Regions from separate parts of the Kocuria aegyptia genome, predicted to be linked through region 3. Evidence: riboswitches for the same ligand, from Rfam matches in the RefSeq annotation. Region 3 holds a riboswitch; each other region holds the start of a gene.
What was found. A riboswitch is a leader RNA that binds a small molecule or an ion and turns the genes downstream of it on or off. The one in region 3 is predicted to bind S-adenosylmethionine.
Positions count from the first base shown of each region.

Region 1: another riboswitch for S-adenosylmethionine. It lies ahead of ABD220_RS02685 (hypothetical protein); the one in region 3 lies ahead of ABD220_RS15560 (O-acetylhomoserine aminocarboxypropyltransferase/cysteine synthase family protein).
Region 2: another riboswitch for S-adenosylmethionine. It lies ahead of ABD220_RS01390 (MetQ/NlpA family ABC transporter substrate-binding protein); the one in region 3 lies ahead of ABD220_RS15560 (O-acetylhomoserine aminocarboxypropyltransferase/cysteine synthase family protein).
Region 4: another riboswitch for S-adenosylmethionine. It lies ahead of ABD220_RS12500 (O-acetylhomoserine aminocarboxypropyltransferase/cysteine synthase family protein); the one in region 3 lies ahead of ABD220_RS15560 (O-acetylhomoserine aminocarboxypropyltransferase/cysteine synthase family protein).

Region 1 is NZ_BAAAOA010000007.1:94,181-99,775, reverse strand. Features, by position in the region: gene ABD220_RS02705 (hypothetical protein) at 1-209, shown strand, start outside; gene ABD220_RS02700 (cell division protein PerM) at 92-1,795, opposite strand; gene ABD220_RS02695 (glycosyltransferase family 4 protein) at 1,911-3,074, shown strand; gene ABD220_RS02690 (PIN domain-containing protein) at 3,078-3,461, opposite strand; gene ABD220_RS02685 (hypothetical protein) at 3,473-3,700, opposite strand; SAM riboswitch class IV at 3,714-3,839, opposite strand; gene ABD220_RS02680 (hypothetical protein) at 4,245-4,541, shown strand; gene ABD220_RS02675 (hypothetical protein) at 4,737-4,925, opposite strand; gene cspE (transcription antiterminator/RNA stability regulator CspE) at 5,090-5,296, opposite strand; gene ABD220_RS02665 (DMT family transporter) at 5,510-5,595, opposite strand, start outside.
Region 2 is NZ_BAAAOA010000005.1:133,248-138,842, reverse strand. Features, by position in the region: gene ABD220_RS01395 (methionine ABC transporter ATP-binding protein) at 1-583, opposite strand, end outside; gene ABD220_RS01390 (MetQ/NlpA family ABC transporter substrate-binding protein) at 580-1,473, opposite strand; SAM riboswitch class IV at 1,583-1,699, opposite strand; gene dxr (1-deoxy-D-xylulose-5-phosphate reductoisomerase) at 1,744-2,988, opposite strand; gene ABD220_RS01380 (GlsB/YeaQ/YmgE family stress response membrane protein) at 3,142-3,414, opposite strand; gene ABD220_RS01375 (solute symporter family protein) at 3,636-5,267, opposite strand; gene ABD220_RS01370 (DUF485 domain-containing protein) at 5,271-5,595, opposite strand, start outside.
Region 3 is NZ_BAAAOA010000046.1:266,430-272,024, reverse strand. Features, by position in the region: gene ABD220_RS15570 (thiolase family protein) at 1-796, opposite strand, end outside; gene ABD220_RS15565 (acetoacetate--CoA ligase) at 793-2,754, opposite strand; SAM riboswitch class IV at 2,839-2,953, opposite strand; SAM riboswitch class I at 3,060-3,158, shown strand; gene ABD220_RS15560 (O-acetylhomoserine aminocarboxypropyltransferase/cysteine synthase family protein) at 3,241-4,668, shown strand; gene ABD220_RS15555 (CoA-binding protein) at 4,665-5,159, shown strand; gene ABD220_RS15550 (OsmC family protein) at 5,257-5,595, opposite strand, start outside.
Region 4 is NZ_BAAAOA010000029.1:138,722-144,316, forward strand. Features, by position in the region: gene ABD220_RS12485 (alpha-ketoacid dehydrogenase subunit beta) at 1-434, opposite strand, end outside; gene ABD220_RS12490 (thiamine pyrophosphate-dependent enzyme) at 431-1,606, opposite strand; gene ABD220_RS12495 (Lrp/AsnC family transcriptional regulator) at 1,846-2,298, shown strand; SAM riboswitch class IV at 2,417-2,538, shown strand; gene ABD220_RS12500 (O-acetylhomoserine aminocarboxypropyltransferase/cysteine synthase family protein) at 2,576-3,892, shown strand; gene ABD220_RS12505 (cystathionine gamma-synthase) at 3,901-5,094, shown strand; gene ABD220_RS12510 (sulfurtransferase) at 5,133-5,595, shown strand, end outside.

The DNA.
Region 1 (5,595 bases), on a different contig from region 3:
TGGCCGAGGCCTACCAGGAGTGCGTCGCCGGCACCCTCACGCTCTCCGGGGCGGCGCAGTGCCAGCAGGAGCTCGAGGACGGCGTCTGGAGCTATCTCTCCGGCAGCCCGGGAGCGTCGGCGGACGACGCCGCGGGGGCCGCGTCCACGTCGAACGCGTCGCCGTCGAACGCGTCCCCGGGCCCGGGGGCCGCCCCGGTCCGCGGCTGAGCCGCCCACGGGGCCGCGCCCTGGTGACCCTCCGTCGCGCTCGGCTCGGCCGGGTGCCGGTCGGTGCCGCTCCGGCCCGCCCCGTTCCGGTCCGCTCCGCCCGGGTCGGCTGCCTGCGGGTCGGCGGCGTTGCGGTTCCGCCCGTGCCGGCGTGCCGACCTCGGGCTCCGCCGGCCGGCCGAGCGCATCGCGCGCCGCGCCGCGGCCTCCTCCCGGCGCCGCCGGCGGGCCGCACGGCGACCGGCCGGCGTCCCGTCCTCCCCGTCCTCCGGGCCGCGGGCCGGCGCGAACGGCGGCTCGTGCTCGAGCCACGGTCCCACGACGCAGCCGACCGCGGCCCCCACGGCCACCTCGGCGCCGAACAGCAGCAGCACCGCGGGGCCGTCCGGCCCCACGTCCGTGAGCCGGCCGAGGGCCAGCGAGCCGTGCGCCAGCCAGCTCAGCAGCATGACCAGCACGCCGGCGACGGCGCCCACGAAGAGCCCGGTCAGCAGCGTGGACAGCGGGTACGTGATCCAGCGGGCGGGCAGCCGCAGCGCCATCCAGTCGTCCAGGTGGTTCTCCCCCTCCCGCAGGAACCACCAGCCGGCGAGGACGCCGGCCAGGACGGGCAGCACGACCACCACGAGCGCCCACGCGGGCAGCTCGGCGGGCGGCAGCGCGGCGAGGGCCGGCAGCAGCGGCACGGGCCCGGCCTCGGTGCCCAGCGGAGAGGCGTGCGTGCCGGAACCGATGTCGAAGCCCGCCCCCGTGGCCCAGGCCAGGGCGTAGACCGCGAGGTTGGGCAGGTAGCCGAGCTGGAGCCCGGTCAGCGCGGTGTCCCCCGGCACGCCGGTGCCGAGCCGCTGGTAGACGCCCACCACGTCGTTCCAGTTCCAGAACAGGGCGGCGGCGAGCAGCGCCGCCCCGGCCCCGACCCCCGCGACGGCCGCGACGAAGCCGGCGCGCAGCACCGCCCACACGTAGGACCCGGCCCAGCGGGAGTACTGGCTGGTGCGCTCCACCCACGCGGCGGCGTTGACGCCGATCAGCCCCGGCAGCGACCGTGAGACCCGGTACGCGCCGACGAACCCGCCCAGGGCCACGGGGACGAGCGGGAAGACGGCGGCCGCGGCCGGGCTCGCCGAGACCTCCCCGCGGCTGAACAGCATCGCTGCGCCGGCGCCGAAGGCGGAGTAGGCGGCCAGGCCGCTGAGGTACGGCTGCCAGAACTGGCCCTCCCAGCAGGCGCGCGCCAGCCGTCGCCCGGCGTGCCAGGCGAGCGCGAACGGGACGAGGGTCAGCCCGAGCGGGACGAGGTTGAGCGTCCCCGTGGTCGCGGGCAGCCCGGCACCCGGGTCCAGGGCCACCTGGAGAGGGGTGAGGTGGGCGAGCAGCCACACGTGGCCGGAGAGCACGAACCCGCCGGCCAGGCCGAGGGTGTCGAAGCCGTCGGCGAGCCACACCATGAGGACGGTCAGCAGGACCACCAGGTAGGACACCACGGCCACGGAGCCGAGTTCCAGCACGCCCTGCAGCCACAGCGGCATCGGCACGCCCTGGCGGTCGGGGCGTGCTGCGGGGGAAGAAGAGCCATGGGAGTTCATCACCGCCCATCCTCCCACGCCCGCGCGGCGCCCCGGCAGAGGCTTCACGACGGCTTCACCGGCGGGCCACGCCCTGCTTGCCGCTCGGTCGCCGGGCCCGGCCAGGCTCGGGTCCATGAGAGTCGCCGTGGTCGCCGAGCAGTTCCTCCCCCACCTCAACGGAGTCACCCACTCGGTGCTGCGGGTCGTCGAGGAGCTGGCCGCCGAGGGCCACGACGTCGTCGTCGTGGCCCCCTCCTACGACCCCGCTCCGCTCGGGCGCCTCGCGGAGGAGGTCGTCGAGGACCTCGCCGGGGTGCCGGTGCACCGGCTGCCCGCCGTTCCGCTGACCGGCTACCCCGCCGTGCGGGTGGCGGGCGGGACCGTGGCGCGGGTGCGCCGGCAGCTGGAGCACTTCCGGCCCGACGTGGTCCACGTGGCCTCCCCGTTCGTGCTGGGCCGCCGGGCGATCGTGGCGGCCCGGCAGCTCGGGGTGGCCTGCGTGGCGGTCTACCAGACGGACGTCCCCGGCTACGCGGCCAAGTACGGGGCGCCGTTCCTCGAGCAGCTCCTCTGGGGGCACGTGCGCTCCATGCACAACCTCGCGACGCTCACGCTGGCGCCGTCCACCTCGGCGGTCCGGCAGCTCACCGAGCACGGCGTGCGGGACGTGCACCTGTGGCGGCGCGGGGTGGACACCACCCGCTTCTCCCCGCGGCACCGGGACGAGCGGTGGCGGGAGGAGGTCGGCGGCGGCCGGCGGATCGTCGGCTACGTGGGCCGGATCGCGCCGGAGAAGCAGGTGGAGGACCTCTCGGCGGTCGCGGACCTGCCCGGCACGCGGCTGGTGGTCGTGGGCTCGGGGCCGGAGGAGGACGCCCTGCGCCGCCGGCTCCCGCAGGCGCACTTCACCGGCCGCCGCAGCGGCGCCGACCTGGCGCGCATCATGGCGTCCTTGGACGTGTTCGTCCATCCCGGCGAGTTCGAGACGTTCTGCCAGACGATCCAGGAGGCCATGGCCTCCGGTGTGCCGGTGGTCGCGACCGGCCGGGGCGGGCCGCTCGACCTCGTGGACCGGTCCCGCACCGGCTGGCTCTATCCCCCGGGGGACCTCGGGGCGCTGCGCGGGCACGTGGTCGATCTGCTCGGCGACGAGGCGAAACGGGCCGCGTTCGGGGCCGCGGCGCACGCGGCGGTCCAGGGCCGGACGTGGGACGTGCTCGTCGGCCAGCTGCTCGAGCACTACGAGCGGGCCGTGGCGCTCTCGGCGCCGGGCCGTCGCGACCGCCGGGCCGCCTGAGGGCTACCGCCGGGCGGGGGACGCGTCCAGCACGGACGCCCCGGTGCCGGCGTACCGCCCGGGCTCCGCGGTCAGCACGGTCAGCCCGTGCACCCTGGCCGTGGCCGCGGTGAGACCGGCGAGTGGGTCGGCCGCCGCGCTCTCGCCCAGCGCACCCCAGACCCGCGCCACGGCGGCGTCCACCGGCAGCACCCGGCCCGGGAAGCGCAGCTCGAGCTGCTCGGCCCACAGCGTCTCGTCGGGACGCTCGGCGAGCAGCTCGCCGAGCACCGTGGCCGGGAGGAACAGCCGCCGGTGACCGTGCCGGCGCAGGACCTCGGCCAGTTCGGGGCAGCGCTCCGGGGTGCGCACCCCCAGCAGCACGGAACGGTCCAGGAGGAGGTCCACGGGAAGGGGCCTCAGGCTGCCGCGGCGAGCTCCCCGCGGGCCGGAGCCAGCAGGAAGTCCACGAACTCGGTGCGGACCTGCACCACACGGGCGTAGTCCTCGATGCTCATGGCGGAGGCACTGATCGCCGGGACGTCCGGCGCCGGGTCGCTCCGGGCGGCGTCCCCGCTGGCCGGGACGCTCCGGGAGGTCTCGGGGAACGTTGCCGCTCGGGCGGCGGGGTGGCGGGGGTCGGTCATGACCGGGGTCCTTCGTGCGCTCTTGCTCGCACCGGGTACCGCTGCTGCGGCGATGCGAGCCGCTTCGTCATCCGAACCACCCGTGAACATGGGGTTGGTGCCCGGTCAAGTCGGAGCTTGCCGACCGGGTCTCTTGAAGCTCCCTCCATTCAACCACATCACCTGGCCCGCAGCGGTGCAGCACCCGGTGCCACCCTCCTGTGCGCCGGTCTTCCCCGGGGTGTCATCGCCCCGACACCTCGACGACACATCATTGCGCTGAAATGGGTCCCGATGAACCGGGAACGGCGCCGGCGACCACCCCGCGCATTACGTTTCGGTGACACAACTCACGGCCGGCTTGTCGTGGTGTCGGAGCCTCGGGGTAGCCTGAGTCTGCTTCTCGAGATGCGGCGTCCGCGTGCTCGGCCGGAGATCGACGATCCCCGGCGGGTGAGCGGAGAGGCTCCGACCCGCTGCGCGCCAACCCGATGTTCCCGGGTGGATCGGATGACGAAGCGGCGGGCAACGCCATCGGATGCCTGCAAGAACGTCAGGAGAAAACATGACCATGTCCGAAGAAAGAACGACCAGCACCACCGACCAGCACGAGGAGTGGATCGACGTGACCGTCACCACCCTCCCCGATCTGCACCTCGTCCGGCTCACGTCGACCGACGGGGACGTGCAGGAGTACCTGAGCGCCGAGGCCGACGACCTCGCCGCCGCGGCGGAGCACACGGAGGGACCCGCGCAATGGTGCGCCAAGTACCGCCAGCTCCTCGTTCCCGGAGCCCTCGCGGCGACCGGGCGGCACCCGTTCTTCAAGCTCCACCCCTCGTCCCTCCCGCTGTCGGCGTAGCCGGCGGGCAGGACACGACGGAGGGCGCAGCCCACCGGGCTGCGGCCTCCGTCGTGCGGGGCGGGAACAGCCCGAGACGCCGCACCGGAGCCGGATCGCTGCAGGGCAGGAGCACAGCAGGGCCGGAGCACGCTGGGAGGCGGTACGACGGCGGGGGTCCGGCGGTCCGGGAGCACGGGCGGATCCGCGGGACGCTCACTCGAGACCGTAGTCCCCCGCGGAGCCCCAGCCGCCGCCGGCCTCGTCGGCCGAGCCGTCGAACTCCCACTCGGAGGCCTCCACCTCGAAGGGCACGGAGACGTCCAGCTGGGCGTCGGAGATCCGGTTCACCACGAAGGGGTCCTCCGGCTCCTCCGCGGCGGGGCACGGATCGGGGACGGTCACGGTGCTTCCTCCCGGTGGTTCTGGCGGTGCTCGTCCCCGGTGCTCCGGGACCGGTAGTTCAGGACCGGCGCTTCAGGACCGGCGCGGCACGACGACAGAACCGCCGCCGGGCAGAGCCCGGCGGCGGTTCTGGAGGATCAACGGGCCGTGGCCCGCGGGGATCCTTAGGAGATGACGTTGATGTTCGCGGCCTGGGGGCCCTTGGGGCCGTCCTGGGTCTCGAACTCGACGCGGTCGTTCTCGTTCAGCGAGCGGAAGCCGTTCGAGTTGATCGCGGAGAAGTGGGCGAAGACGTCCTTGGAGCCGTCCTCGGGGGTGATGAAGCCGAAGCCCTTGTCAGCGTTGAACCACTTGACGATACCGGTAGTCATGGGAGACCTGATCCTTCATGAGATGAACGTTTCCCGACGTTCGAGAAACCAAACAGTTGTGATGCATGGAAAACGTCTTCTCAGAAAAACTGCTGCACCCGAGTGGGCCGAACTGCTTGAAAGACAAAAACGAACCTCAACAACTGCAGACCACTCTACACGAGATCCGGCACCGCACCACCCGGGCGCCGCCGGCCTCCTGCGAGGAGCCGCTCAGGCCGGCAGGGCGCCCAGCTCGATCAGCAGCACCCCGCCGACGATGAGGGCCACGCCGACCGCCGTCACCCAGGTGAAGGGCT
Region 2 (5,595 bases), on a different contig from region 3:
GGTCGAGGGCGCTCGTCGACTCGTCGGCCAGGAGCAGCTTCGGGCTGGTCGCCAGGGCCCGGGCGATGCCCACGCGCTGCTTCTGCCCGCCGGAGAGCTGCTCCGGGTAGTTGCCGGCGCGGGCCGACAGGCCCACGAACTCGAGCAGCTCCGCCACCCGGGCCCGGCGCTTCTCCTTGGGCCAGCCGGCCCGCTTCAGCGGGTACTCGACGTTGCCCGCGACGGTGCGGGAGGTGAAGAGGTTGAACTGCTGGAAGATCATGCCGATCTCCTGCCGGACCGGCGCGAGCTCGGTCTCGCGCCGGCCGGCCACCTCGAACCCCTCGACGGTCAGGGACCCCGAGGACACGGGCTCGAGCCCGTTGATCAGGCGCACGAGGGTGGACTTGCCCGCCCCGGAGTAGCCGATCACCCCGAAGATCTCGCCGCGGCGGACGTCGAGGCTGACGTCGTCGACCGCCACCACCTCGCGCGCCGCGCGCCCCGAGCCGGTGCGGAAGGTCTTGGAGACGTTGCGGAAGGAGACGAGCACCTCGTCCGGGCGCCCGGGGGCGGACGGCCCGGCCGGGACCGCCGCGCTCACCGTCCCTGGTCCTTCAGCTCCTGCTGGTAGCGCGCGGTCAGCTCCTGGAGCTCCTCCGGCTCCAGCTGCAGCGGCACGGCGGTGTCCTTGGTCTCCTCCATCTCGGCGTCGACGACGGCCTGCTCGTGGTAGAGGTCCGCGACCTGCCGGAGGGTCTCGTCGCCGGCGAGCTCCTCGGTCGTGGTGAAGAGGTTGACGTAGGCGCGCGAGCCCTCCGCCTCGGGGTCGTCCTGGGCCAGCGCGGACTTCGGGTCGATGTCCGCGCGGGCCAGGAAGTCGTTGTTGATCACCGAGCCGGCCACCGAGTCGAGGGAGAGCACCGTCTGCTCCGCGGACACGGGGGTGACCCGCACCTTCGAGGCCTCGGTGTCGACGTCCAGCTCCGTGGGGATGAGGGTGTCACTGGTCAGCTCGACCAGGCCGGCGGACTCGAGCACGATCAGGGCCCGGGAGAGGTTCACCGCGTCGTTGGGCACGGCGATCTCGTCGCCCTCCTGGAACTGCTCCACGGAGTCGTGCTCGTTGGAGTACAGGCCCAGCGGGTAGATCGACGTCGAGCCGATCGGGGTGATCGAGCCCCCGGCGGAGTTGTTGTAGTCCGCGAGGAAGGGCACGTGCTGGAACCAGGTCATGTCCACGTCGCCGGACTCGGTGGCCGGGTTGGGCTGGTTGTAGTCGGAGAAGTCGACGTACTCGACGGTGAGCCCCTGCTCCTCGGCCAGCTGCTGGAGCACGTCGTGGGTCGGGTGGGAGCCGACGACGCCGATGGTGACCTTGCCGTCGGCGAGGGCGCCCTCGCCGGAGGACTCCCCGGCGGAGCCTCCGCAGGCGGCGAGGGTGAGGCCGAGGGTCGTGGCCAGGGCGAGGAAGGGGAGGCGCTGCGATCGCATGTGATGCCTTTCCGTGGGTCCGGGGTGTCCGGGGTGTCCGAGGTCTCCACCGGCTCCGACGGGCCCGGCGGCCACGGTCGAGGGCACGCCGGAGGGCGCATGCGCGGTCGGACCGTACTTGCCGCCGGCCCTCGATGGCCGGTGCCAGATGGTTCTCCTGGGGCACCCCACTACGGGAGAGGGTTGCCGCCCAGCCAGCCAGGGCTTCACGCTGGGACTCGTCATCCGCCCGACAGACTAGCACGTGCGGCGAGGGCCGATCCCGCCCCGTCAGCGGGCGAGGAGCTCCCGGACCCGGCGGCGGGCCCAGCCCTCGGCCGCCAGCACGGCCTCGAGCTCGAGCGGGCCGTCGTCGTCGTGCTCGCCCAGCACCGCCTCCACCGTGTCCACGATCGCGGGGAACCGGATCCGGCCGTCGTGGAAGGCGTGCACCGCCTCCTCGTTGGCCGCATTGAACACCGCGGGGAAGGTCCCGCCCCGCTCCCCCGCCGCCTTGATGAGCCGGACGGCCGGGAACGCCACCGGGTCGAGGGGCTCGAAGGTCCACGCCGTGGCGCGCGTCCAGTCGCACGGCAGGGCGGCGCCGGGCACCCGGTGGGGCCAGGCCAGACCGAGGGCGATGGGCAGGCGCATGTCCGGCGGCGAGGCCTGGGCGAGGGTGGAGCCGTCCACGAACTGGACCATGGAGTGCACGACCGACTGGGGGTGGACCACCACGTCGATGCGCCCGAGGGGGACGTCGAAGAGCAGGTGGGCCTCGAGCACCTCGAGTGCCTTGTTCACCATGGACGCCGAGTTGGTCGTCACCATCAGACCCATGTCCCACGTCGGGTGGCGCAGCGCGTCCTGCGGAGTGACCGTCTCCAGCTCCGCCCGGGACCGGCCGCGGAACGGGCCGCCGGAGGCCGTCAGCACGAGCCGGTCGACCTCACCGGCGGTGCCGCCGCGCAGCGCCTGGGCCAGCGCCGAGTGCTCGGAGTCCACCGGGATCAGGGCGTCCGGGTCCCCGGTCGCCGCGGCGGCGGCCTTGACGAGGGCCCCCCCGGCGATCAGCGACTCCTTGTTCGCCAGCGCGAGCTTGTGCCCGGCCCGCAGCGCCGCCAGCGTGGGGGCGAGCCCGATGGAGCCGGTGATGCCGTTGAGCACGAGGTCCGCGTCGGGCCCGTGCACGATCTCGGGGCGGTGGTCCCCCGCCCCGGCGGCCGCGGCCCGGTCCGCGATCAGGCGGGCCAGGCGGGCCGCGTCCTGACCGGTGCCGCTCGTGGCCACGACCGCGGCACGGGTCTCGACGGCCTGGTCCGCGAGCAGCTCGAGGTGGCGCGCGCCGGCGGCGAGTGCGACCACGGTGAACGGGGCCCCGCCCTCGAGCTCACGGGCGGCGCGCACGACGTCGAGCGCCTGGGTGCCGATCGAGCCCGTCGAGCCGAGGACGCTGATCCTGCGGGGACCGGCGGCGGCCAGCGCGCGCAGCTCGGGCGTCTGACGGGGACGGGGCGGGGTGGCGGGGGGCGTCATGACCCCCAGTATCCCCCAGCGGGCCTCCTGCCTGCCGCGCCCCGGCGATTGCCGGGGCGGTGTCCGGGGCGGGCACCCAGGGCGTCCCGGGACGGACCGAGGCCCCGCCCACCGGGAACGGTGGACGGGGCCTCGGCGACCGACGGGGTCGGATCAGCGCGTGGCGCGGCCCCTGCGGCCGCTGACCGCGCCCCAGATGAAGAGCACGATGAGGGCTCCCACGACGGCGGTGATGATGGTGCCGATGTCGAACGCGGACTCCAGGCTGCCGATGCCGATCAGCGAGCCCAGGAAGCCTCCCAGGAGGGCGCCCACGATGCCGATGACGATGGTGACGATGATGCCGCCGCCCTGGCTGCCCGGCATGATGAGCTTGGCGAGGGCACCGGCGATGAGGCCGAGGATGATCCAGCTGATGATTCCCATGATGGCTCCTTATCCGTCCCGGGAGGGACTTTCATTGTACGCAACCGGCCAGTATCCCTGGAATACCCTGAGGTTGCTTCTGCTCACCACCCTAGCCGACGGTCAGCCACCTGTCTGTTCACGTTGGTGAATCAGCGGGTGAGCCCCGGACGCGGCCCGGCCCGCCGGAAGCCGGGGCTTCGGGCGGGCCGGGGATCCTCCCAGGTGGGAGCGGGAATCCGTCAGTGGGCGACGGGCTTCTCCGCGCCGATGCCTGTGAGCGAGCGCACCTCCATCTCGGACTGCTTGACCGGGTCCTCGAGACGGCGCTCCGTCATGGAGCCGATGAAGCCGAGGAGGAAGGACGCCGGGATCGAGACGATGCCCGGGTTCTGCAGCGGGAACCACGCGAAGTCGGCCGTCGGGATCATCGACGTCTCGGTGCCGGACATGACCGGGGAGAAGATGATGAGGCCCACCGAGATGAACAGGCCGCCGTACATCGACCAGACCGCGCCCCGGGTGGTGAAGCGCCGCCAGTAGAGGGAGTACAGGATGGTCGGCAGGTTCGCCGAGGCCGCGACCGCGAAGGCGAGCGCCACGAGGAACGCGACGTTCTGGCCCTGCGCGCCGATGCCGCCCGCGATGGAGACGAGGCCGATGACCACCACCGTGGTCTTCGCGACCCGCAGCTCCTTGCGGGGATCGGAGTTCCCCTTCTTGATGACGCTGGTGTAGATGTCGTGGGCGAAGGAGGCCGAGGCCGTGATGGCCAGGCCGGCGACGACCGCGAGGATCGTGGCGAACGCCACCGCAGCGATGATCCCCATCAGCAGGGAGCCGCCGAGTTCGAAGGCCAGCAGCGGGGCCGCGGAGTTCACGCCGCCCGGAGCCGCCTGGATCCGCTCCGCGCCGATGAGGGCCGCGGCGCCGAAGCCCAGGATGAGCGTGAAGAGGTAGAACAGCCCGATCAGGCCGATCGCCCAGACCACGGAGGTGCGGGCCTCCTTGGCGGTGGGCACCGTGTAGAAGCGCATCAGCACGTGGGGCAGGCCCGCGGCGCCGAAGACGAGGGCGAGGCCCAGGGAGATGAAGTCCAGCTTGCTGGTCTCGGAGGCCCCGTAGCGCAGGCCCGGCTCCAGGATGGCCGGGTTGCCGGAGACGGCGACCGCGTCCCCGAGCAGCGAGGAGAAGTTGAAGCCGTAGAGCGCCAGGATCCAGATGGTCATGACCGCCACGCCGGAGACCAGGAGCACGGCCTTGATGATCTGCACGTAGGTGGTGCCCTTCATCCCGCCCACGAGGACGTAGACGATCATCAGCGCGCCCACGACGACGATGACGAGCGACTGACCGGCTCGCGAGCCGATGCCCAGCAGCAGCGACACCAGCGCACCGGCGCCGGCCATCTGGGCCAGCAGGTAGAACGCGGAGACCGAGAGGGTGGAGATGGAGGCCGCGACGCGCACGGGACGCTGACGCAGCCGGAAGGACAGGACGTCCGCCATCGTGAACTTGCCGGTGTTGCGCAGCAGCTCGGCGATGAGCAGGAGGGCCACGAGCCAGGCCACGAGGAAGCCGATGGAGTACAGGAAGCCGTCGTAGCCCTGGATGGCGATGGCGCCGACGATGCCCAGGAAGGACGCCGCCGAGAGGTAGTCGCCCGCGATGGCCAGGCCGTTCTGGGTGCCGCTGAAGCCGCGGCCGCCGGCGTAGTAGTCGGCCGCCGTGGACGTGGACTTGGAGGCCCGGAGCACGACGACCATCGTGACCACGACGAACGCGCCGAAGATGGAGATGTTGACCCAGGGCGTGCCGACCGTTTCTGTGGTGGTGGTCGCCATGGGCGCGAGCGCGGAGTGCAGGTGGTTCATCGATCAGTTCTCCTGTCCGTGGGCGCCACCGGCGGTGCCGAGGCTGGGCTCGAGCCGCTCCCGGATGGCCGTGGCCTTCGGGTCCAGCTTGCGGTTGGCGAAGGCCACGTAGGCGCCCGTGATGGCGAAGGTCGTGACGAACTGGAGCAGACCCAGGACGACGCCCAGGTTGACGTTGCCGATGACCTGGACGGCGAACAGCTGCGGCACGTACATGGCGAGCACCACGTACAGCAGGTACCAGACCAGGAAGGCGACGGCGAGCGGGAAGACGAAGCCGCGGTGGGTCTTCCGCAGCTCCTGGAACTCGGGCGACCGCTGGGCCGCG
Region 3 (5,595 bases):
CCGGCTTGAGCGGCCCGGTCGTGAGGGAGGGCGACTGGCTCATGGCCCGGTGGGTCAGCTTCTCGCCCGCGCCGAGCAGGTGCACGGGAGCATGGGGGAGGTCCATCGCCGCGGCCCGCTCGGGACTGACGACGACGGCCGCGGTGGCCCCCGCCACCGGCATCACGATCTCCAGCAGGTGCAACGGCTCGGCGATGAATGGAGAGTCGAGGACGTCCTGCACCGTGGCCGGTTTGCCGGCGAAGATGGCGTTGGGGTTGTGCTGGGCGTGGGCCCGGGAGACGGCGGCGATCCGCGCGAAGTCGGCGTCGGTGGTCCCGTACCGGTCCATGTGGGCGGTCTTCAGCAGGGCGTATGAGGTGTTGGCGCCCGAGGCCCCGAACGGGACGTCGAACTCGCGGATCGGGTTGCGGTTGGGCGAGCGGGGCGGCACCGGATTGCGGTGGTTGCCGACCAGGCACAGCACGACGTCCGCCATGCCCGCGTCGATCGCCGCCGCCGCCCGCCAGAGCATGCCCGGCCCGGTGGCCCCGCCGAGGTCCACCACGTTCGCCATCCGGGGCTGCAGGCCGAGGTACTCGGAGAGCATCGCCGGGACGTGCTGCGGGGTCTCACCGACCTGGGGGCCCATCAGCAGCCCGTCGATCTCGCCCTTGCCGATCCCGGCGTCCTCGACGGCGAGCTTCGCGGCCCGGGCCAGCAGGCCCATGGTCGTGGCGTCCTCCGTCCGGCGGGTCGGTGGGAGCTCGCCCACGCCGACGATCGTGCCGCGCGCCGTTCCCCGGTCGCGACTCATGCGAACAGCCTCCGGAACTCGTCGAGGGAGCCGGGGTTGGCCAGCGACGCCTCGTTCTTCACGGCCTCGCCGCCGGCGGCGAGGCGGGCCGCGCCCTCGACCTTCTTGCCGTTGAGGGTGTAGGGGACCTCGGCGACGGCGAAGACGTGGGCGGGGACGTGCCGGGGCGAGGCCTGGGTGCGGATGTCCGCCCGCAGCTCCGCGGTGAAGCCGGGGGTCAGTTCGTGCCCGTCGGCCATCACGAGGCAGAGGACGACCTCCTCGTCGGTGCGGGCGGTGTGCCCGAAGACGAGGGACTCGGCGACCTCGGGGCGCTGGTCGACCACCCGGTAGATCTCCGCGGTGCCGATCCGCACGCCGTTGGGCTTGAGCGTCGTGTCCGAGCGGCCGTGGACGACGACGGAGCGGCGCGGGGTGATCTCGGCGAGGTCGCCGTGGGTCCACACGTCCGGGCGCTCGGCGAAGTAGGTGTCGTGGTAGCGCTGCAGCCCCCCCTCCCCGAGGAAGGTCAGAGGCATCGACGGGAAGGGCTCGGTGCACACGAGCTCGCCCTTTTCCCCGACCACCGGCGCTCCCCGCTCGTCCAGCACGCTGACGGCGTGCCCCAGGGCGATGCAGGTGATCTCGCCCCGGCGCACCGGGTGAAGGGGGGAGCCGAGCTGGAAGCAGCCGTGGATCTCCGTCCCGCCGCAGATCGAGGCGAAGACCATGTCCTGCTTCACCTCGGCATACAGCCAGTCGTACTGCTCCGGGGAGACGGGCGCCCCGGCCGAGAGGACCGATCGCAGGGCGCGCAGGTCGTGGTGCTCCCGGGGCGCGTACGCGGAGTCCATGAGAGCGGTCAGGTACCGGGGGCTCGTGCCGAAGTGGGTGAGCCCGGCCTCGTCCGCCATCCGCCACAGGTGTCCGTGGTCGGCGGTGCCGTCGGGGAGGCGGGGCGAGGGGTGGCCGTCGATGAGCAGCACGGCCGCCTCCGCGGCCAGGACGGACACGACCCACGCGTACATCATCCAGGCGGTGGACGTGAACCAGGAGTGCACGTCGCCGGGACGGACGTCCCCGTGCAGGACGTGCTCCTTGAGGTGCTGGAGCAGGACGCCACCGGCGCTGTGCACGATGGCCTTGGGCAGCCCCGTGGTGCCCGAGGTGAACATGATCAGGCCGGGGGCGTCGAACGGGAAGCGCTCGAGCGTGAGGGGTGAGGTCTCGTCCGTGAACTCGTCCTCCCACCGGGGGGAACCGACCAGGACGAGATCGGACGTGGTCGCCAGGCGGGCGACGACCTCCTCCGCCTTGTCCCGCACGTCGAAGTCGCGGCCGTTGTAGGCGTAGCTCTGCGCGGCGACCACCACCGACGGGCGCACCTGCCCGATCCGGTCGACCAGGCCGGCCACCCCGAAGTCCGGCGAGCAGCCCGCCCAGGCGGCCCCCAGGGACAGGGTGGCGATCATCGTGGTGAGGTTCTCGACGGTGTTGGGGAGGATGCCGGCGACGACGTCTCCCTCACCGACCCCTGCCGCCCGCAGCCCCGCCTGGACCGCCGCAACCCGTCCACGCAGCTCCCCCACGGTGAGCCGCGTGTGGGTCCCCGTCTCATCCGCGGCGAGCACCGCGAGCCGGTGCGGCTCGCCCCGCAGCAGGTTCTCGGCCACGTTGAGCCGTCCGGCGGGGAAGTACCTGGTCCCGAACATGCGTCCGTGCCGCAGGGAGGGCAGCAGCTCGAGGTCGGCGCCGCCGGTCGGCGGCGCCTGCTCCACGACGTCGCCCTTGTCCCCGCGCACGCCCGTGAAGTCCCACAGCGCGTTCCAGAACTCGTCCCGCCGGGTCACCGACCAGCCGTGCAGCTCGTCGTAGCGACGGGGGTCAAACCCGTTGGCGACTGCGAAGCGACTCATGGCGGAGTCCCTGTAGGCAGAGTCCGGGGGTGTCCAGAGAGTGGCAGGGCCGTGCGGGGTCATCGGGCGGGGCGCGCCTTTCCTGAGCTGATCTGCCCCGTGGCCCGGCACCTTGTTCAGGGGTGCTGCGCAGATCCGGCGCGGAGGGCGCCGTACTTGCCGCAGGCGGTGTGCCCTGCGGCCCGATCCTCATCTGGGGCACCCCGCTACGGGAGAGGGTTGCCGCCCGGCCAGCCAGAGCTTCGCGCCGGGTCTCGTGATCGTGCTGAATGCGTTCTCACGATAGGCCAGGGAAGCCGTCCGTGTCAGATCGGCGAACCGTGGCGGCCCGGTTGGCGCGAAACACTCCGGACGACGACAATGGGAGGCAGCCATCCCGAGCGGCCGAGAGACCTGGATCGACGACGCCGCAGCAACCGTGGTCCACGTCGCAGACCGCACGGTGCTACCGCCAGGACCGATGGAGCAGCGCACTCCCGGGCCGCCCACCGGGGGCACCTCTTCGCCCGGGACCGACCAGCGGCACCACCTGCACGAGGAGTTCTCCCCATGGCCGACCACCAGTTCGGGTTCCGCACCCGCGCCCTGCACGCCGGGGGCACCCCCGACGCCGAGCACGGCGCCCGGGCGGTCCCGATCTACCAGACCAGCTCGTTCGTCTTCAAGGACGCCGACGACGCCGCCAATCTGTTCGCCCTGCAGAAGTACGGCAACATCTACTCCCGCATCGGCAACCCGACCGTCGCGGCGTTCGAGGAGCGCATCGCCTCCCTCGAGGGAGGCATCGGCGCGGTGGCCACCGCCTCCGGCATGTCCGCCGAGTTCCTCGTGTTCGCCGCGCTCGCCCAGGCCGGGGACCACATCGTGGCCTCCGCCCAGCTCTACGGGGGGACGGTCACCCAGCTGGACGTCACCCTCCGCCGGTTCGGGATCGAGACCACGTTCGTGCCCGGCACCGACCCCGCCGACTACCGGGCCGCGGTGCGCCCGGGCACCAAGGCCGTTTACACGGAGGTCGTGGCCAATCCCTCCGGCGACGTCGCGGACCTGGAGGGCCTCGCCGCGGTCGCGCACGAGGCCGGCGTGCCGCTGGTCGTCGACTCGACCATGACCCCGCCGTACCTGGTCCGCCCGATCGAGCACGGGGCGGACATCGTCATCCACTCGGCCACCAAGTTCCTGGGCGGGCACGGCACCACGCTGGGCGGCGTCGTCGTCGAGTCCGGCCGCTTCGACTGGGCGAACGGCAACTTCCCGTCCATGACGGAGCCGGTGCCGACGTACAACGACGTCACCTGGTGGGGGAACTTCGGGGAGTACGGGTTCCTGACCCGGCTGCGCACCGAGCAGCTGCGGGACATCGGCCCCGCGCTGGCCCCCCAGTCCGCGTGGAACCTGCTTCAGGGCGTGGAGACGCTGCCGCAGCGCATGGACGCGCACCTGGCCAACACGCACGCCGTCGCGCGGTGGCTGGCGGAGGACCCGCGCGTCTCCTACGTCAACTGGGCCGGGCTGCCGGACCACCCCCACCACGACCGCGCCCGGAAGTACCTGCCCCTCGGACCCGGCGCCGTGTTCGCGTTCGGGGTCTCCCCCACGGACCGGCTCGGAGGGCGGGAGGTCGGCGCCCGGTTCATCGAGAACCTGCAGCTGGCCAGTCACCTCGCCAACATCGGCGACGCCCGCACCCTCGTGCTGCACCCGGCCTCGACCACTCACCAGCAGCTGAGCGCCGAGCAGCTGCTCCAGGCCGGGGTGCGGGAGGACCTCATCCGCCTGTCGGTGGGCCTCGAGGACGTCGAGGACATCCTCTGGGACCTGGACCAGGCCCTCACCGCGGCCACCGGCCTGTCCCGGGATGCTGCCTCCGCTGTTGGTGCCCCGGCCGGTGTCACTGCTGATGTCACCGCAGATGTCACCGCCGATGTCACTGCCGAGGCCGCCACGGCGACCACGACCGAAGGAGTGCTCCGATGACCCCCGAGACCCGCACCTGGACGGGGCCGAGCGCGCCCGAGCGGCTGAAGATCCTGCACGACACCGAGTCGATCGCCATCGTGGGGGCGTCCGACAAGCCGTCCCGTGCCTCCTACTTCGTCTCGACCTATCTGCTGTCCTCCTCGCCGTACCGGGTGTACTTCGTCAACCCGGTGCTGCAGGAGATCATGGGCCGGCCTGTCTATCCGTCCCTGGCGGAGCTGCCGGAGACGCCCGACGTGGTCGACGCGTTCCGGCGCCACGACGACCTCCCCGGCGTGGCCCGCGACGCCGTGGCGGTCGGGGCGAGGACCCTGTGGCTGCAGCTGGGCTCCTGGCACGAGGAGGCCGCCAGGATCGCCGAGGAGGGCGGGCTCAACGTGGTCATGGACCGCTGCGTGAAGATCGAGCACGCCCGCTTCCACGGCGGCCTGCACCTGGCCGGCTTCAACACCGGCGTGGTCTCGGCGAAGCGGCAGGTCCTGGCCTGAGACCGGCCCGGGACGACGAACGACCCCGGGAGCCTGGAGCTTCCGGGGTCGTTCCCGTCCTGCGGGCGGGGTCGTCCCTGTCCTGCGTGCGGGGTCGTTACACGCGCTCGAGCACGAACCTCACGTCGGCCTTCAGGCTCTGGCTGACCACGCAGTAGCGCTCCGTGGCCCGCGCGAGGCGCTCCAGGCCGGTGTCGTCGAGGTCGGCGTCCACGCGGGCGGTCACGACGACGTCCTGGACCCCGACGGGCACGGCCCGGTCGACGCCCAGGGTGCCGCGGGCGTCGAACATCCCCTCGGCGGTCAGCTCGGTCGAGCGCACCTCCACGCCCATGGCGGTGGCGACGCTGCGCAGGGTCACTCCGGCGCAGGCCAGCAGCGCGTCGAGGAGCATGTCCCCGGAGCAGGCATCGCTGCCGTCCCCGCCGGTGGCGGC
Region 4 (5,595 bases), on a different contig from region 3:
CAGTGGTGCTCCACGCCGCCGATGCCGCCCGCGTACGGGATCCGGATGACGATCGGCAGGCGCACGGCGCCGCGGGTGCGGTTGTGCATCTTCGCGATGTGCGAGGCGACCTGCTCGAAGGCCGGGTAGGCGAAGGCGTCGAACTGCATCTCGATGACGGGTCGCATCCGGTTCATCGCCATGCCCACGGCCATGCCGGCGATCCCGGACTCGGCCAGCGGGGTGTCGAAGCACCGGGTGCGGCCGAAGCGCTTCGTCAGCCCGTCGGTGATGCGGAAGACGCCGCCGAGGGTGCCGACGTCCTCGCCGAAGACGACGACGGCGTCTTCGGCGGCCAGCGCGTCGGCCAGGGCGGTGTTGAGGGCCTGGGCGAAGCTGGCGGGCTTGACCGCCGGGGCCTCGCCGGCCGGGGCGGTGGCGTGCAGGGTGCTCACTGTCCGGTCTCCTCTCGGGCGAGCTCGGCGGCCAGGAACTGCTCCTGCTCGGCGAGCTGCGGGGTCTGCTCGGTGTAGACGTGGCGGAACAGCTCGAGCGGGTCGATCTCCACGTCGGCGTTCATGCCGTCGCGCAGGACCGTGGCGACGTCCTCGGCGGCGGCGGCGATGCGCTGCTCCGCCGCGTCGTCGAGCACGCCCTCGGCGCCGAGGTAGGCGCGCATCCGGGTCACCGGGTCCTTGGCGATCCACTCCTGCACCTCGGCGTCGTCCCGGTAGCGCGTGGCGTCGTCGGCGTTGGTGTGCGCCTGCATGCGGTAGGTGTGCGCCTCGACGAGCAGGGGCTCGGACTCGGAGCGCGCCAGGTCCACGGCGCGGCGCAGGGTGGCGAGCAGCGCCACGAGGTCGTTGCCGTCCACGCGCTCGCCCGCCATGCCGTAGCCGACCGCCTTGTGCGCGAGGCTCGGGGCGGCGGACTGCTGGGACAGGGGCACGGAGATCGCGTAGCCGTTGTTCTGCACGAAGAACACGACCGGCAGCTTGAACACGGCCGCGAAGTTCAGGGCCTCGTGGAAGTCGCCCTCGCTGGTGGCGCCGTCCCCGCACATGGCCAGGACCACGGTGTCCTCCCCGCGCAGCTTGGCGGCGTGGGCCACGCCCACGGCGTGCAGCAGCTGGGTGGTGAGCGGGGTGGACTGGATGCCCACGCGGTGCTCGTACGGGTCGTAGCCGCCGTGCCACTCGCCGCGGAAGATCGCCATGACCTGCAGGGGGTCCACACCCTTGGTCATGACCGCCACGGTGTCCCGGTAGGTGGGGAACAGCCAGTCGCCCTCCGCGAGGCACAGGGCGGCCGCCACCTGGCAGGCCTCCTGGCCGTGGCTGGACGGGTAGACGGCCATGCGGCCCTGGCGGACCAGGGCGGAGTTCTGGTCGTTGACCCGCCGCCCGACCACCAGCTTCTCGTAGGCCTCCAGCAGGACGTCCCGGGCCGGAAGCGGGTACTCGTGGCCGGGGCCGGTGCCCTGCTCCTCGGGAGCGAGCAGCCGCCCGCTCGGATCGACCATGCGGATCTCGCCGCGTGCCGGGAGCATGTACTGCTCCGGCGTGATGCCGAAGGTCTGGGAGGCCCGGAGGATGGGGTCCTCGGGGGTCTCGACGGTCTGGCTCATGATGTCCCCTCGGTCGGTCCCGGCCCGCTCGCAGGCCCGGGGAGGCAGGAAGGCTGGTGCAGCTCTGTCTTCCCAGTATGGGAACCGGGCATGCTTCGTATCCACAAAGCCGGAGAAGTGGAGAAGTCTGAGACAGACGGTGCACCGTGCGTGGACGAAATGTTCTAGTGTGGCGTGGAGCACACGCATTCGTCCGACCCGGTCCGGACGCTGCGCCGACCCACCCCGAGGAGCCCGCCGTGCCTTCCACCCCCGTGCCGCTGGACGAGACCGACCGGAAGATCCTCGAGGAGCTGTCCCGGGACGCGAGGCAGTCGGTGACCGCCATCGCCGCGGCCGTGCACGTCTCCCGCGCCCACGCCTACGCCCGGATCAACCGGCTCCGGGACGAGGGAGTGATCCTGCGCTTCAGCACCGTGATCGACCCGGTGCGGGCGGGCCTGCAGGCCTCGGCCTACGTGACGCTCAAGCTGCAGCAGAACACCTGGCGGGAGCTGTGCGCCCAGCTCCAGGCGATCCCCGCCGTGCACCACATCGCCCTGGTGGGCGGGAACTTCGACGTCATGCTCCTGGTGCGGGCCGTGGACACCGTGCACCTGCGGCAGGTGATCTTCGAGCACATCCAGCAACTGCCCGGCGTGGTGGACACCCAGACGTTCCTGATCTTCGAGGACATCGACACCCGGGCATGACACGCGGGCCTGACGCACGGACCGGACACCGGCGCACGTCCGGTGTCATGAACCGTCACGGTCGTCATCTTCCGTCGCGGAGGGACACCGACTACCTCTGCGCATAGTGTTGTTCCAGCTTCACGAGACGTGACCGCCAAGCTCCGACTGGGTCACGCACCAACCCCATGCTCATTGGGTGGTTCGGATGAGGAAGCGGCCTGCATCTTCCGCGGCGTGCCCACCCGGCGCACGCGGACGACCGGTGCGGGTAAGAGCAAGGCACAGGAGCAGCGCCATGTCCATCCCCGTGACCGACCACGACCTCGCGACCCGGCAGATCCACGCCGGCACCCACGACCAGGTCACCCAGCGCACCCTGACGGTGCCGATCTACCAGACCGCGGCGTTCGAGTTCCCGGACTACGAGGCGGCCCGGCAGATGTTCGCCCAGACCCGCGCGGGCTTCACCTACACGCGCACCGGCAACCCCACGGTGGCCGTGCTCGAGCAGCGGATCAGCGACCTCGAGGGCGGTGCGGGCGCCGTGGCGACCGGCTCCGGGCAGTCCGCCGTGGCCGTCGCGCTGCTGGCCCTCCTCGGCCAGGGCGCCGGCAAGCACCTCGTGGCCTCCGAGAAGCTCTACGGCGGGACGGTGGACCTGCTCACCGACTCCTTCGCGGACTACGGCATCGAGGTCTCCTTCGTGGACCCGACCGCCCCGGGGGCGTGGGCCGCGGCCGTGCGCCCCGACACCCGGGCGTTCCTGCTGGAGTCCATCGGCAACCCGCTGGCCACCCTGCCGGACCTGCCCGGCATCGCCGACGTCGCCCGGGCCTCCGGGGTCCCCGTCGTCGTCGACAACACCCTCGCGTCCCCGGCCCTGTACCGGCCGCTGGAGAAGGGCGCCGACATCGTGGTGCACTCGGCCACCAAGTTCCTGGGCGGGCACGGCAACGCGCTCGCCGGGGCGGTCGTGGACGGCGGGAGCTTCGACTGGTCCGCGCGGCCCGAGAAATGGCCGCAGTTCACCCAGGCCCGTGCCCGCTGGGGCGGGCTGAGCCTCGCCGAGAAGTGCGCCGGGGCCAGCCCCTACCTGCACCTGGTCCGGGCGAAGTACGTGCACGACCTCGGCACCACGCTGTCCCCGTTCAACGCCAGCCAGATCCTGCAGGGCACCGAGACCCTGGACCTGCGCGTGGCCCGCCACACGGCCTCCGCCCTCGAGGTGGCCGAGTTCCTGGCCGGCCACCCCACCGTTGCCCGCGTCCACCACCCCGGCGTGCCCGGGAACCCCGGCGCCGGGATCGCCGCCCGGGACTTCCCGCGCGGGATCGGCTCCGTGTTCTCCTTCGACCTCGCCGCCCCGGACGGCGCCGTGGGCCCGTTCATCGACTCGCTCCGGCTGTTCAAGCTGGTCGCCAACATCGGGGACACCCGCAGCCTCGTGGCCCACCCGGCGGCGATGACGCACTGCCGCCTGACTCCCGAGCAGCGCCGGGCCGGCGGGATCGCCGAGACCACGATCCGGCTGTCGATCGGTCTCGAGTCCCCCCAGGACCTCGTGGCCGACCTCGGCCAGGCCCTCGACACCGTCCAGACCTCCCGGAAGTGAGCCCCGCCATGACGTCCGCCACCGAGACCCGCACCCGCCACCGGGGCTTCACCACCACCGCCGTCCACGCCGGCCAGGAGCCCGACCCGCTGACGGGGGCGGTCATCCCGCCGATCTACCAGACCTCCACGTTCGCCCAGGACGGGATCAACGTGCTGCGCGCCGGCCACGAGTACAGCCGCGGCTCCAACCCCACCCGCAGCGGCTTCGAGGCGCAGCTCGCGGCCCTGGAGCGCGGCGAGCGCGGCTTCGCGTTCGCCTCGGGGATCGCCGCCGAGGACGCCCTGCTGCGCGCGGTGCTGCGCCCGGGCGACCACATCGTGCTCGGTGCCGACGGCTACGGCGGCACCAACCGGCTGATCACCACGGTCCTCGCCCCGTGGGAGATCGCGCACACGCCCGTGGACATCACGGACCTCGACACCGTCCGGGCGGCGGTGCGGCCCGGCGCCACGAAGGTGCTGTGGCTCGAGACGCCGTCCAACCCGCTGCTCGGCATCGCCGACGTCGCGGCCTGGGCCCAGCTGGCCCGGGACGCCGGGGCGCTGCTCGTCGTCGACAACACCTTCGCGTCCCCGTACCTGCAGAACCCCCTCGAGCTCGGTGCGCACGCCGTGGTGCACTCCACCACCAAGTACATCGGCGGGCACTCCGACGTGCTCGGCGGAGCCGTGGTCGTCGGGACGGCCGAGTGGCGCGGGGCCCCGCTCGCCGAAACCGTCGGCTTCCAGCAGTTCGCCGCCGGCGCCGTGGCCGGCCCCCAGGACAGCTACCTGGCCGCCCGCGGGCTCAAGACCCTGAGCCTGCGGATGGAGCGACACCAGGACAGCGCGCAGCAAATCGCCGAGTGGCTCCTGGAACGCCCCGAGGTCTCGCAGGTCCTCTACCCCGGGCTGCCCGAGCACCCCGGCCACGCCCTCGCCGCCGCGCAGATGCGCGGGTTCGGCGGCATGGTCTCCTTCCGGCTCGCCGGCGGGGAGGCGGCGGCCCGGACGGTGGCGGAGGGCACCCGGCTGTACTCGCTGTCGGTGAGCCTGGGCGGGGTGGAGTCCCTGATCTGCTACCCCTCGGAGATGACGCACGCCTCCGTCCGGGGCACCGCGCTGGCCGTGCCCGTGGACCTGGTGCGGCTCTCGGTGGGCATCGAGGACGTCGAGGACCAGCTGGAGGACCTCGAGCGCGCGCTCGCCGGCGTCGCCTGACCCGGCGCCCCGCCGCTGACGGCGCTAGCCTGGGGCGCATGAGCAGCAGCACCCCGCAGAACGGCACCCCGCAGAACGGCGCCGCGCACGACGCCGCCCCGCTCGAACTCCCCGGGCCCGTGGTGAGCGCTCCCTGGCTGGCCGAGCACCTCCACGACCCCCGGCTGGTGCTCGTGGACGCGAGCTCCACGCTCAACCGGGCGGAGGAGGCCCTGCCCGGGGCAGTGCTCCTGGACCTGGACGGGGACTTCTCGGACCCGTCCTCCGGCCTGCCGCACACGGCGCCCCCGGCGGAGCAGCTGACCGCGGCGGCCCGTGCGCTCGGCATCTCGCGCACCAGCACGGTGGTGGCCTACGACGGGAAGGGGATCTTCGCGTCCGCCCGGGTCTGGTGGATGCTCCGGACCGCGGGCTTCGACCGGGTCGCCGTCCTGGACGGCGGCCTCCCGGCGTGGGTCGCCGAGGGCCGGCCCACCGGGACGCACGCCGCACCGCCCGCCC